Promicromonospora sukumoe: one gene and its partner. The protein of the gene in region 1 interacts with the protein of each later gene in a pairwise test. Links are inferred from orthologs where the notes say so. Each region holds a gene or a part of one and is shown in the gene's direction. Other genes may lie near its edges.

Region 1 (4,728 bases):
GATCGGGTAGGCGAAGCCGAAGACCATCGAGTCGCGCTCGCGGACGAACTGCAGCAGCTCGACGCCGCCGCGCACCAGGCCGAGCCTGATCGTGCCGGGCAGCTTCCGAGCGACGCTCGTCGCCGTACGGCTCGTCGTGGTCGTCGCGGCAGTCGTGCTCATCACGCCGCCTCCTTGTCGTGGGTCGTGGCGGTGGCCGTGTCGTGGGCCGGGGTCTCGCCGATCAGGGACAGGTACACGTCCTCGAGCGTCGGGCGGGTCACGGACAGGCCCGGCACCTCGGCGTCCGGCCCGGCCGCGGCGATCAGCCGTGCGACGGCGGCGGTGGGCCGGTCGGTCCGCTCGGTGCGGCGTACCCCGCCGTCGTCCCACGCGACGACCGGGGTGCGGGCGGCGGGCCCGCCCAGGGACTCGGGGGTGCCCTCGGCCACCACCACGCCGTCCCGCACGACGAGGACGCGGTCCGCGAGCTGCGCGGCCTCGTCCAGGTAGTGGGTCGTCAGGAGGATCGTGGTCCCGTCGTCGCGCAGCCCGGTCACCAGGTCCCAGAAGGACCGGCGCGCCTCCGGGTCGAACCCGGTGGTGGGCTCGTCGAGGAAGAGCAGCTCGGGCCGGCCGACGATCCCGAGCGCCACGTCGAGCCGGCGCCGCTGGCCGCCGGACAGCCCGCGCGTCCGGGCCTTGCTTTTCTCCCCGAGCCCGACGGCGGCGATGACCTCCTCCGGGTCGCGCGAGCGGGGGTAGGCGGCGGCGGTCGAGCGCACCTTCTCGATGACCGTGAGCTCGCTCAGGTCCCGGGAGTCCTGCATGACCACGCCGATCCGGGCGCGCCACGCGCGGCCGGCCTCGCCGGGGTCCTCGCCGAGGACGGCGACGTCGCCGTCGTCCCGGGTGCGAAACCCCTCGAGGATCTCGACGGTGGTGGTCTTGCCGGCGCCGTTGGGGCCGAGCACCGCCACGATCTCGCCGTGGGCGACGTCGAGGTCCAGGCCTGCGACGGCGTCCTTGAACCCGGTACGGGGGTTGCCGTACCGCTTGCGGAGGCCGCGTACCCGCACGGCCGCTGAGCCGGATGTCTGCATGTATCGAGCATGCTCCGTGGGGGCCCCGCGGCGGGACGCCCGTTCGACTGCACCTGGTGTCCGTCGTCCGGTGGACAGGGCCGTCGCACGCCGTGCGACGGGTGGTCCGGAACGAGTTCGACCTACGGCGCCCGGTACCGTACAGTTGTGCCTCGGTGATCGATGCTCACCTGATGTGGCGTGCCTCTCCAGGGCCCGCGACATTGCACGACCAGGCATCGGACACAAAGGGTAGTGGCGCAATTGGTAGCGCAGCGGTCTCCAAAACCGCAGGTTGCAGGTTCGAGTCCTGTCTACCCTGCCAGCGTGAACCCCAGCGGGGCCGCGCGCAGCGGGCCCACGTGAGTGGACCTGGAACGGCAGTCCGCGCCGCCCGGCGCGCCGGGCCACAGGAGTGGGGTAGCAGTGAGCGACACCGAGGTGATCCAGAGCGCTGCGGAGCGTCCGAGCAAGGGCGGCGGCAACATCTTCGCCCGAATCGCGCTCTTCGTGCGCCAGGTGGTGGCCGAGCTCAAGAAGGTCGTCTCGCCGACGCGCTCCGAGCTCTTCACGTACACGACCGTCGTGCTCGTCTTCCTGGTCGTCGTCATGATCTTCGTGGTGATCCTGGACTACGCCTTCGGCATGCTCGCGGGCTGGGTCTTCGGCTGATCCTCCCTCGCGGAGACGGCGGCTGACACAGCCGTCGAGGGGCCCGGTCAAGCGGGTCCGCGCCGGTCCGGGTGCGCCGGACGAGCTCATGGGGCACGCTGCGCAGTACTTCGCTGTGATGGTTCTCGCCCGTCGCTGATTGTCCCTTCGCGGTACTTTCGCGCGACAATGGCCGGACACAGCTCGTAGAAGTACGCACACCCGTGCCGGGCGCAGCCCCGGCGCACGAAGAGAAAGCAGGTTCGTTCGTGTCCCAGGACTCTCTGGACCAGACGGAGAACGTCTCGCCGGCCGACGGCGACGAGACGGCTGTCGACGCGCCCCTGGACGCCGAGAACGCTGACGTGCCTGCGGACGCCGAGACCCCGGCCGAGACCGTCGACGACGAGGTCGAGGACGACGCCACCGACGAGCGCCCCGCTGACGCCGACGGCGACGTCATCGTGGACGAGGTCGAGGAGTTCAAGCGAACCCTCCGCGGCCAGTTCGGCGACTGGTACGTCATCCACTCGTACGCCGGTTACGAGAAGCGCGTGAAGACCAACCTCGAGAACCGCATCCAGAGCCTGAACATGGAGGACTACATCTTCCAGGTCGAGGTTCCGATGGAAGAGGTCGCCGAGATCAAGAACGCGCAGAAGAAGATCGTGAGCCGGGTCCGCATCCCGGGCTACGTCCTCGTGCGCATGGACCTGACCGACGAGTCGTGGGGCGCCGTGCGCCACACGCCCGGTGTCACGGGCTTCGTCGGGCACACGCACCAGCCGGTGCCGCTGAGCTTCGACGAGATCTACTCGATGCTCGCCCCGTCGATGCTGCCGCAGCCCGCCCAGGTGGGCCAGCAGACCGCCGGTGGCGGCACGATCACCTCCGGTGGCAAGGCTCCGGTCCACGTCGACTTCGAGGTGGGCGAGTCGGTGACCGTGACCGACGGTCCGTTCGACACGCTGCCCGCCTCGATCTCCGAGATCAACGTCGAGGCCCAGAAGCTCAAGGTCCTCGTCTCCATCTTCGGCCGGGAGACCCCGGTCGAGCTGGGGTTCAACCAGGTCGCCAAGATCTGATTCGTCCGTCCCCAGCACTTGCAACCGGGTCATCGCCCACGGCGTAGGCCCAGTCGACAGAAGGTAGTGAACGCATGCCCCCGAAGAAGAAGGTCTCCGGCCTCATCAAGCTGCAGATCCAGGCCGGCGCCGCGACGCCGGCTCCGCCGATCGGCCCTGCCCTGGGTCAGCACGGCGTGAACATCATGGAGTTCTGCAAGGCGTACAACGCCGCGACCGAGTCGCAGCGCGGCAACGTCATCCCGGTCGAGATCACCGTGTACGAGGACCGCTCGTTCACCTTCATCACCAAGACCCCGCCGGCCGCCGAGCTCATCAAGAAGGCCGCCGGTGTGGCCAAGGGCTCCGCGACGCCGCACACGGTCAAGGTCGCGTCGATCACCAAGGACCAGGTCCGCGAGATCGCCACGACCAAGCTGCCCGACCTCAACGCGAACGACCTCGACGCCGCGTCGCTGATCATCGCGGGCACCGCCCGCTCCATGGGCATCACCGTTTCCGAGTGATCCCACCCGGGGCACCCGCCCCGGACCGAAACACCACAGTGGCAGGGCCGACCGGGCCCGCTACGACCACACAAGGAGTGGAAACATGGCAAAGCGCAGCAAGGCGTACCTCGCCGCCGCCGAGAAGATCGACAGCGACACGCTGTACGCCCCGCTGGACGCGATCCGTCTGGCCAAGGAGACCGCCACGGTCAAGTACGACGCGACCGTCGAGGTCGCGTTCCGCCTGAGCGTGGACCCCCGCAAGGCCGACCAGATGGTCCGTGGCACGGTCAACCTGCCGAACGGCACCGGTAAGACCGCCAAGGTCATCGTGTTCGCCAACGCCGCCAAGGCGGAGGAGGCCCGTGCGGCCGGTGCCGACGAGGTCGGTGGCGACGAGCTCATCGAGAAGGTGGCCGCCGGCTACACCGACTTCGACGCGGCCGTGGCCACGCCGGACCTGATGGGCAAGGTCGGTCGTCTCGGTAAGGTGCTCGGTCCCCGTGGCCTCATGCCGAACCCGAAGACCGGCACCGTGACCATGGACGTCACCAAGGCCGTGTCCGACATCAAGGGCGGCAAGATCGAGTTCCGTGTCGACAAGCACGCGAACCTGCACTTCATCATCGGCAAGTCCTCCTTCACGGAGGCCCAGCTGCTGGAGAACTACGCCGCAGCGCTCGACGAGGTCCTGCGCCTCAAGCCGTCGTCGTCGAAGGGTCGCTACATCAGCAAGGCGACCATGACCACCACGATGGGCCCCGGCATCCCGCTGGACCAGAGCAAGACCACCAAGCTGCTGGAGGAGCTCCCGGCCTGAGCCGAGCCCTTCTGAGCGCAAGAAGACCCGCACCCCTCACGGGGTGCGGGTCTTTTTGAATTTTCATCAGAAAGATGTATCGAACCCGGTCCGGGCACCTCTTGTCTGATGGGCGGCAGGAAGCCGACGTGATGCGAGGAGAGGGGAGTGCCTGGTGGGCACCATTTTCGACCTCCCCCGATCCGCGAGCTCGGCCGTAGACTCGGTTGGTCCAAGTGCTCCACGTCCGGTTCGCGACGTGGAAACATCCGCCAGCAGAGAATCCCGTGGTGCAATGACAGGATCAAGGGAGGCCCTGCCCGACGTCGACGGCTCCGGTCTCACTCTCGGCGATCGTGCAGCGATCGCACTGACCGAGTACCGCGCGGGCAACCACCAGGCGCTCGGCGACCTGGTTCGCGAGGCGACGCCGCTGCTGTGGCACACGGTCCGCGCACAGGGGGTCGACCGCGACGCCGCGGACGACGTCGTGCAGAGCACCTGGGTCGCGCTGGTGCGCCACGCCGAGTCGATCGCCGAGCCGAAGGCCGTGCTGAAGTGGCTCCTGGTGACCGCGAAGCGCGCCGCCTGGGAGGCCGTGCGCAAGCACCGTGACGACGAGAAGCGCCGCACCGAGCTGCCGG
Region 2 (4,859 bases), on another replicon or contig:
CGCACCGCATCCTGTCCGCCGAGGTCGGCGTGTTCGTCGAGCCGGCGTCCGCCGCCGGTGTCGCGGGCCTGCTGGCCCGGCACGAGCGCGGCCTGGTGCCCGAGGGCGCGCGCATCACCATCACGGTGACCGGCCACGGGCTCAAGGACCCGGGCTGGGCGCTGCGCACGCCCGACGGCGGAGAGGTGGAGCCCGTGCGGGTGTCCGCCGACGTCGTCTCGATCGCCGACGCGCTGTCACTCTGATGCAGCTCGGCGCCGACCACGTGCGGGTCCGGGTGCCCGCGACGAGCGCGAACCTCGGTCCCGGCTTCGACTCGCTCGGCCTCGCGCTCGCCCTGTACGACGAGGTCGAGGTGCGCCTCGTGGCGAGCCCCGACGTGGTCGTGGAGGTCGAGGGCGAGGGCGCCGGGGAGGTGCCCCTGGGGGAGGACCACCTGGTGGTGCGCGCCCTGCGCCGCACCATGGACCTGGCCGGCGCCGTGCCGACCGGCATCCACATGACGTGCCACAACGTCATCCCGCACGGCCGCGGCCTCGGCTCGTCGTCGGCCGCCGTCGTCGCCGGGATCGTCGCCGCGCGCGCCCTCCTGGCCGACCCGCGAGCCATCGACGCCGCCACCGTCCTGGGGCTGGCCACCGAGTTCGAGGGGCACCCGGACAACGCGGCGCCCGCGATCCAGGGCGGCGCCACGGTCGCGTGGACCACCGACGACGGCCCGCGCGCCGTCGGGCTGGACATCGACCCGGCGATCGAGGCCACCGTGCTGGTGCCCGACGCCCGGCTCGCGACCGCTCGCGCCCGCGCCGCCCTTCCGGCGCGGGTGTCGCACGGCGACGCCGCCTTCACGGCGGGCCGTGCCGCCCTCCTGGTGGAGGCCCTGGCCCGGCGTCCGGAGCTGCTGTTCGACGCCACCGAGGACCGCCTGCACCAGTCGTACCGCGCGGGTGTGCTCGGGGCCTCCAGCGAGCTGCTCCGCGCGCTGCGCGACGTGGGCGTCCCGGCCACCGTCTCGGGCGCCGGGCCGACCGTCCTGGTGCTCGCCGGGCCGGAGCACCGGGCGGCCCGCGACGCCGTCCTGCGGGACCTCGTCGACGACACAGCGGGCTGGCGGCGGCTGAGCCCCGGGATCGATCTGACGGGGGCGCGCGCCCGGAGGATTACCGGTAACACGGGTGCGCTATCGTCCGGCTCGTCGGGGGCGAACAGAAGTCATGTCGGACCAGGATCACCAGCAGTACGGGGTGGTAGTATGCAGTGAACCTTCGGGATAGCACGTCCTGAGCCAGGTGGCGGGAACTCGGATACAGCATCGGTTCCCCACCGCCTACCAAGTGACAGTCTCAGCCGCTCAGCCGTGCCCGTAGCAGGCCGTGATCTACGGCCACCGCATCTCGCGAGAAGGCAGACAACGCCCCCGTCAGCCGTCTTCGTCGTACCACTGATGCGAGGTTTTCCGCGTTCCGGCCGTTCGGCGCCGGGCGCCCACTATCCCGCGGCCCGCGACAGGCGACCAGCCGCAGTTCGAGGGGGAAGGGTCCTTCGTGACAGACACCACTGAAAACGCTCAGTCAGCCACCGGCCGTGCGGCCGGGACCGGAGCGCTGAGCAGCATGCGCCTCGCCGAGCTCCAGGCACTGGCCGGCGACCTGGGCGTGAAGGGCACCTCCAGGATGCGCAAGAGCGACCTCGTGGACTCGATCCGCGAGAAGACGGGTGGCGCGACGAAGCGCCCGGCCCGTGCCGCTTCGGTCCAGGAGCAGCCCGTGATCGACAAGCCTGCCCGTAGCGAGGCGCCGGTCGCCGCCGCCGAGGTCACCGCCTCGGGTGTGCGCGCCGACGCGAGCACGGACGCCGAGAAGGCCGCCCGTCTCGCCCAGCTGGCCGACGCCGTCGCCGCGCCGCGGGAGCAGAACGGCCGCCGTCGTGGCGCCGGACAGGGTGCCGCCGACGGCACCGCCGACAAGTCCGCCGAGGACAAGGGCCGCAACGGCCAGTCCGCCAACGGCCGGAGCGCCCGCGGCAACGAGCGTGCCGCCGACCGCGGCGCCGAGCGGTCCGAGCGTGCCGCCGCCGCCCGGACCGCCGAGCGCACCGCCGACCGCGGCGCGGACCGCACCGCCGACCGGGCCGCCGCCGGCGGCGAGCTCGACGACGACCGCAACTCGCGCCGCCGCCGGGGCCGTGACCGGGGCCGGGACCGCAAGCGCGGCCGCGGCCGCACGGGTCCGGACGTCGCGGGTCTCGAGAACGTCGAGGTGCGCGAGGACGACGTGCTGCTGCCCGTCGCCGGCATCCTCGACATCCTCGACAACTACGCGTTCGTGCGGACCTCGGGCTACCTGCCGGGCAACAACGACGTCTACGTGTCGCTGAACCAGGTCAAGAAGGCCGGCCTGCGCCGCGGTGACGCCGTTGTCGGCGCCGTCCGCCAGCCGCGCGAGGGCGAGGAGCCGCCGGCGCAGCCGACCGGGCGCAACGCCAAGGTCAACAAGTTCAACGCGCTGGTCCGCCTGGACTCCGTGAACGGGATGACCCCGGACGAGGCCCGCGAGCGGCCCGAGTTCACCAAGCTGACGCCGCTGTACCCGCAGGAGCGTCTGCGCCTGGAGAACCCCGAGGCCACCAAGCTCACGCCGCGCGTGATCGACATCGTCGCCCCGATCGGCAAGGGCCAGCGCGGCCTCATCGTCGCGCCGCCCAAGGCCGGCAAGACGCTGATGATGCAGCAGATCGCCAACGCGATCTCGCTCAACAACCCTGAGGTCCACCTCATGGTCGTGCTGGTCGACGAGCGCCCGGAAGAGGTCACCGACTTCGAGCGCTCGGTCAAGGGCGAGGTCATCTCCTCGACCTTCGACCGGCACGCGTCCGACCACACGCTGGTCGCCGAGCTCGCCATCGAGCGCGCCAAGCGCCTCGTCGAGCTGGGCCAGGACGTCGTGGTGCTGCTCGACGGCATCACCCGCCTGTCGCGCGCCTACAACCTGGCCGCCCCGGCGTCGGGCCGCATCCTGTCCGGTGGTGTGGACGCCGCGGCGCTCTACCCGCCCAAGAAGTTCTTCGGCGCCGCGCGCAACATCGAGGACGGCGGCTCGCTGACCATCCTCGCGACGGCTCTCGTCGAGACCGGCTCGAAGATGGACGAGGTGATCTTCGAGGAGTTCAAGGGCACCGGCAACATGGAGCTGCGGCTCTCGCGGTCCCTGGCCGAGAAGCGCATCTTCCCGGCGATCGACGTCAACGGCTCGAGCACGCGGCGCGAGGAGATCCTCATGTCGAAGGACGAGCTCGCGATCGTCTACAAGCTGCGCCGCGTCATGGGCGCGCTCGACCAGACGCAGGCCGCCGAGCTGTTGCTCGGACAGCTCAAGAAGACCAAGACCAACGTCGAGTTCCTGCTGCACGTGCAGAAGACGACGCCGGGTGGTCTGACGGAGAACGAGAACGTCGGCGAGACCGTCTGACCCACGTCACACCCCACTGCCTCGCCGATCAGGGCGAGGTAGTGGCACAATTACTGGCTGGCTCGCTGGTTCACGTCCTCGCGGTTCTGCAGGGCGACCCAGTGGCATCTCACCAAGGAGCAACATGAGGGCTGGAATCCACCCCGAGTACGTCGTCACCCAGGTCACCTGCACCTGTGGCAACACCTTCACGACGCGTAGCACCGAGACGTCCGGCAAGATCAGCGCCGACGTCTGCAGCGCCTGCCACCCGTTCTACACGGGCAAGCAGAAGATCATGGACACCGGTGGCCGCGTGGCCCGGTTCCAGGCGCGCTACGGCAAGAAGGCCGCCGACAAGTAGCGACTCCGCAGCGCCGGTGGTCCGGTCCGACAACCTCTCCAGGGGCAGTCGGGCGCCGGACCACCGGCGCTGTTGCTTTGCCCGGACCCCCCAACCCGCCCCGCTGAGTGCGGGATATTTGCCCTCCTGAGGCTCTGAAAAGGGCGAATACCCAGCACTCAACGCCGCTGTATCGACGCCGTTGTACCGAGGAGAGATCGTGACCCAAGCGTTCGCCGCCGTCGGGCCGCTGCTCAGCGAGCACGCCGAGATCGAGACGGCGCTGGCGGACCCCGCCGTGCACGCCGACCCCGGTCGCGCCCGCACGCTGGGCCGCCGCTACGCGGAGCTCAACCAGGTGGTGGGCGCCTACAAGGCGTGGGAGCAGGCGCACGACGACGCCGAGGCCGCCGCCGAGCTCGCGGCCGAGGACGCCTCCTTCGCCGAGGAGCTGCCCGCCCTGCGGGACGTCGAGGCGAGCGCGGAGGAGAAGCTGCGCCGGGTGCTCGTGCCGCGCGACCCCGACGACGGCCGCGACGTGATCCTCGAGATCAAGGCGGGCGAGGGCGGCGAGGAGTCCGCGCTGTTCGCGGGCGACCTGCTGCGCATGTACCTGCGGTACGCGGAGCAGCGCGGCTGGTCCACACAGCTCCTGGAGGCCACGGCCTCCGACCTGGGCGGCTACAAGGACGTGCAGGTCGCTATCAAGGCCAAGAGCGCGCAGGGCCCCGAGGACGGCGTCTGGCACAGCCTCAAGTACGAGGGCGGCGTGCACCGCGTGCAGCGCGTGCCGGTCACCGAGTCGCAGGGCCGCATCCACACGTCGGCGGCGGGCGTGCTCGTCTTCCCCGAGGTCGACGACCCGGGCGAGCTCGAGATCGACCAGAACGACCTGCGCATCGACGTCTACCGGTCCTCCGGCCCGGGCGGGCAGTCCGTGAACACCACCGACTCCGCGGTGCGCATCACCCACGTGCCCACGGGCATCGTCGTCTCGATGCAGAACGAGAAGTCGCAGCTCCAGAACCGGGAGCAGGCCATGCGCGTGCTGCGGGCGCGGCTGCTCGCCG

Evidence for each region.
Region 2: the proteins of nusG (region 1) and rho interact in binary tests that used the Escherichia coli proteins (3 or more experiments, as listed by UniProt). The link is inferred for Promicromonospora sukumoe from one-to-one orthologs.

Annotation. Positions count from the first base shown.
Region 1 is NZ_JACGWV010000003.1:653,578-658,305, forward strand. What follows is about bases 1,038-3,889. They hold nusG (transcription termination/antitermination protein NusG), read left to right. Parts: upstream 1,038-1,981; coding sequence 1,982-2,797; downstream 2,798-3,889. Other genes in these bases: FHX71_RS26925 (ABC transporter ATP-binding protein), read right to left, coding at 1,038-1,082; secE (preprotein translocase subunit SecE), read left to right, coding at 1,488-1,733; rplK (50S ribosomal protein L11), read left to right, coding at 2,872-3,303; rplA (50S ribosomal protein L1), read left to right, coding at 3,389-3,889. Outside these bases: FHX71_RS26920 (ABC transporter permease), read right to left, coding at 1-162; more of FHX71_RS26925, read right to left, coding at 162-1,037; more of rplA, read left to right, coding at 3,890-4,105; FHX71_RS26955 (RNA polymerase sigma factor), read left to right, coding at 4,380-4,728. UniProt on the Escherichia coli protein: Part of the processive rRNA transcription and antitermination complex (rrnTAC). The complex forms an RNA-chaperone ring around the RNA exit tunnel of RNA polymerase (RNAP).
Region 2 is NZ_JACGWV010000002.1:514,621-519,479, reverse strand. Bases 1,058-4,040 are described here. They hold rho (transcription termination factor Rho), read left to right. Parts: upstream 1,058-1,613; coding sequence 1,614-3,467; downstream 3,468-4,040. Other genes in these bases: prfA (peptide chain release factor 1), read left to right, coding at 4,010-4,040; rpmE (50S ribosomal protein L31), read left to right, coding at 3,592-3,810; thrB (homoserine kinase), read left to right, coding at 1,058-1,261. Also shown: thrC (threonine synthase), read left to right, coding at 1-245; more of thrB, read left to right, coding at 245-1,057; more of prfA, read left to right, coding at 4,041-4,859. UniProt on the Escherichia coli protein: Facilitates transcription termination by a mechanism that involves Rho binding to the nascent RNA, activation of Rho's RNA-dependent ATPase activity, and release of the mRNA from the DNA template.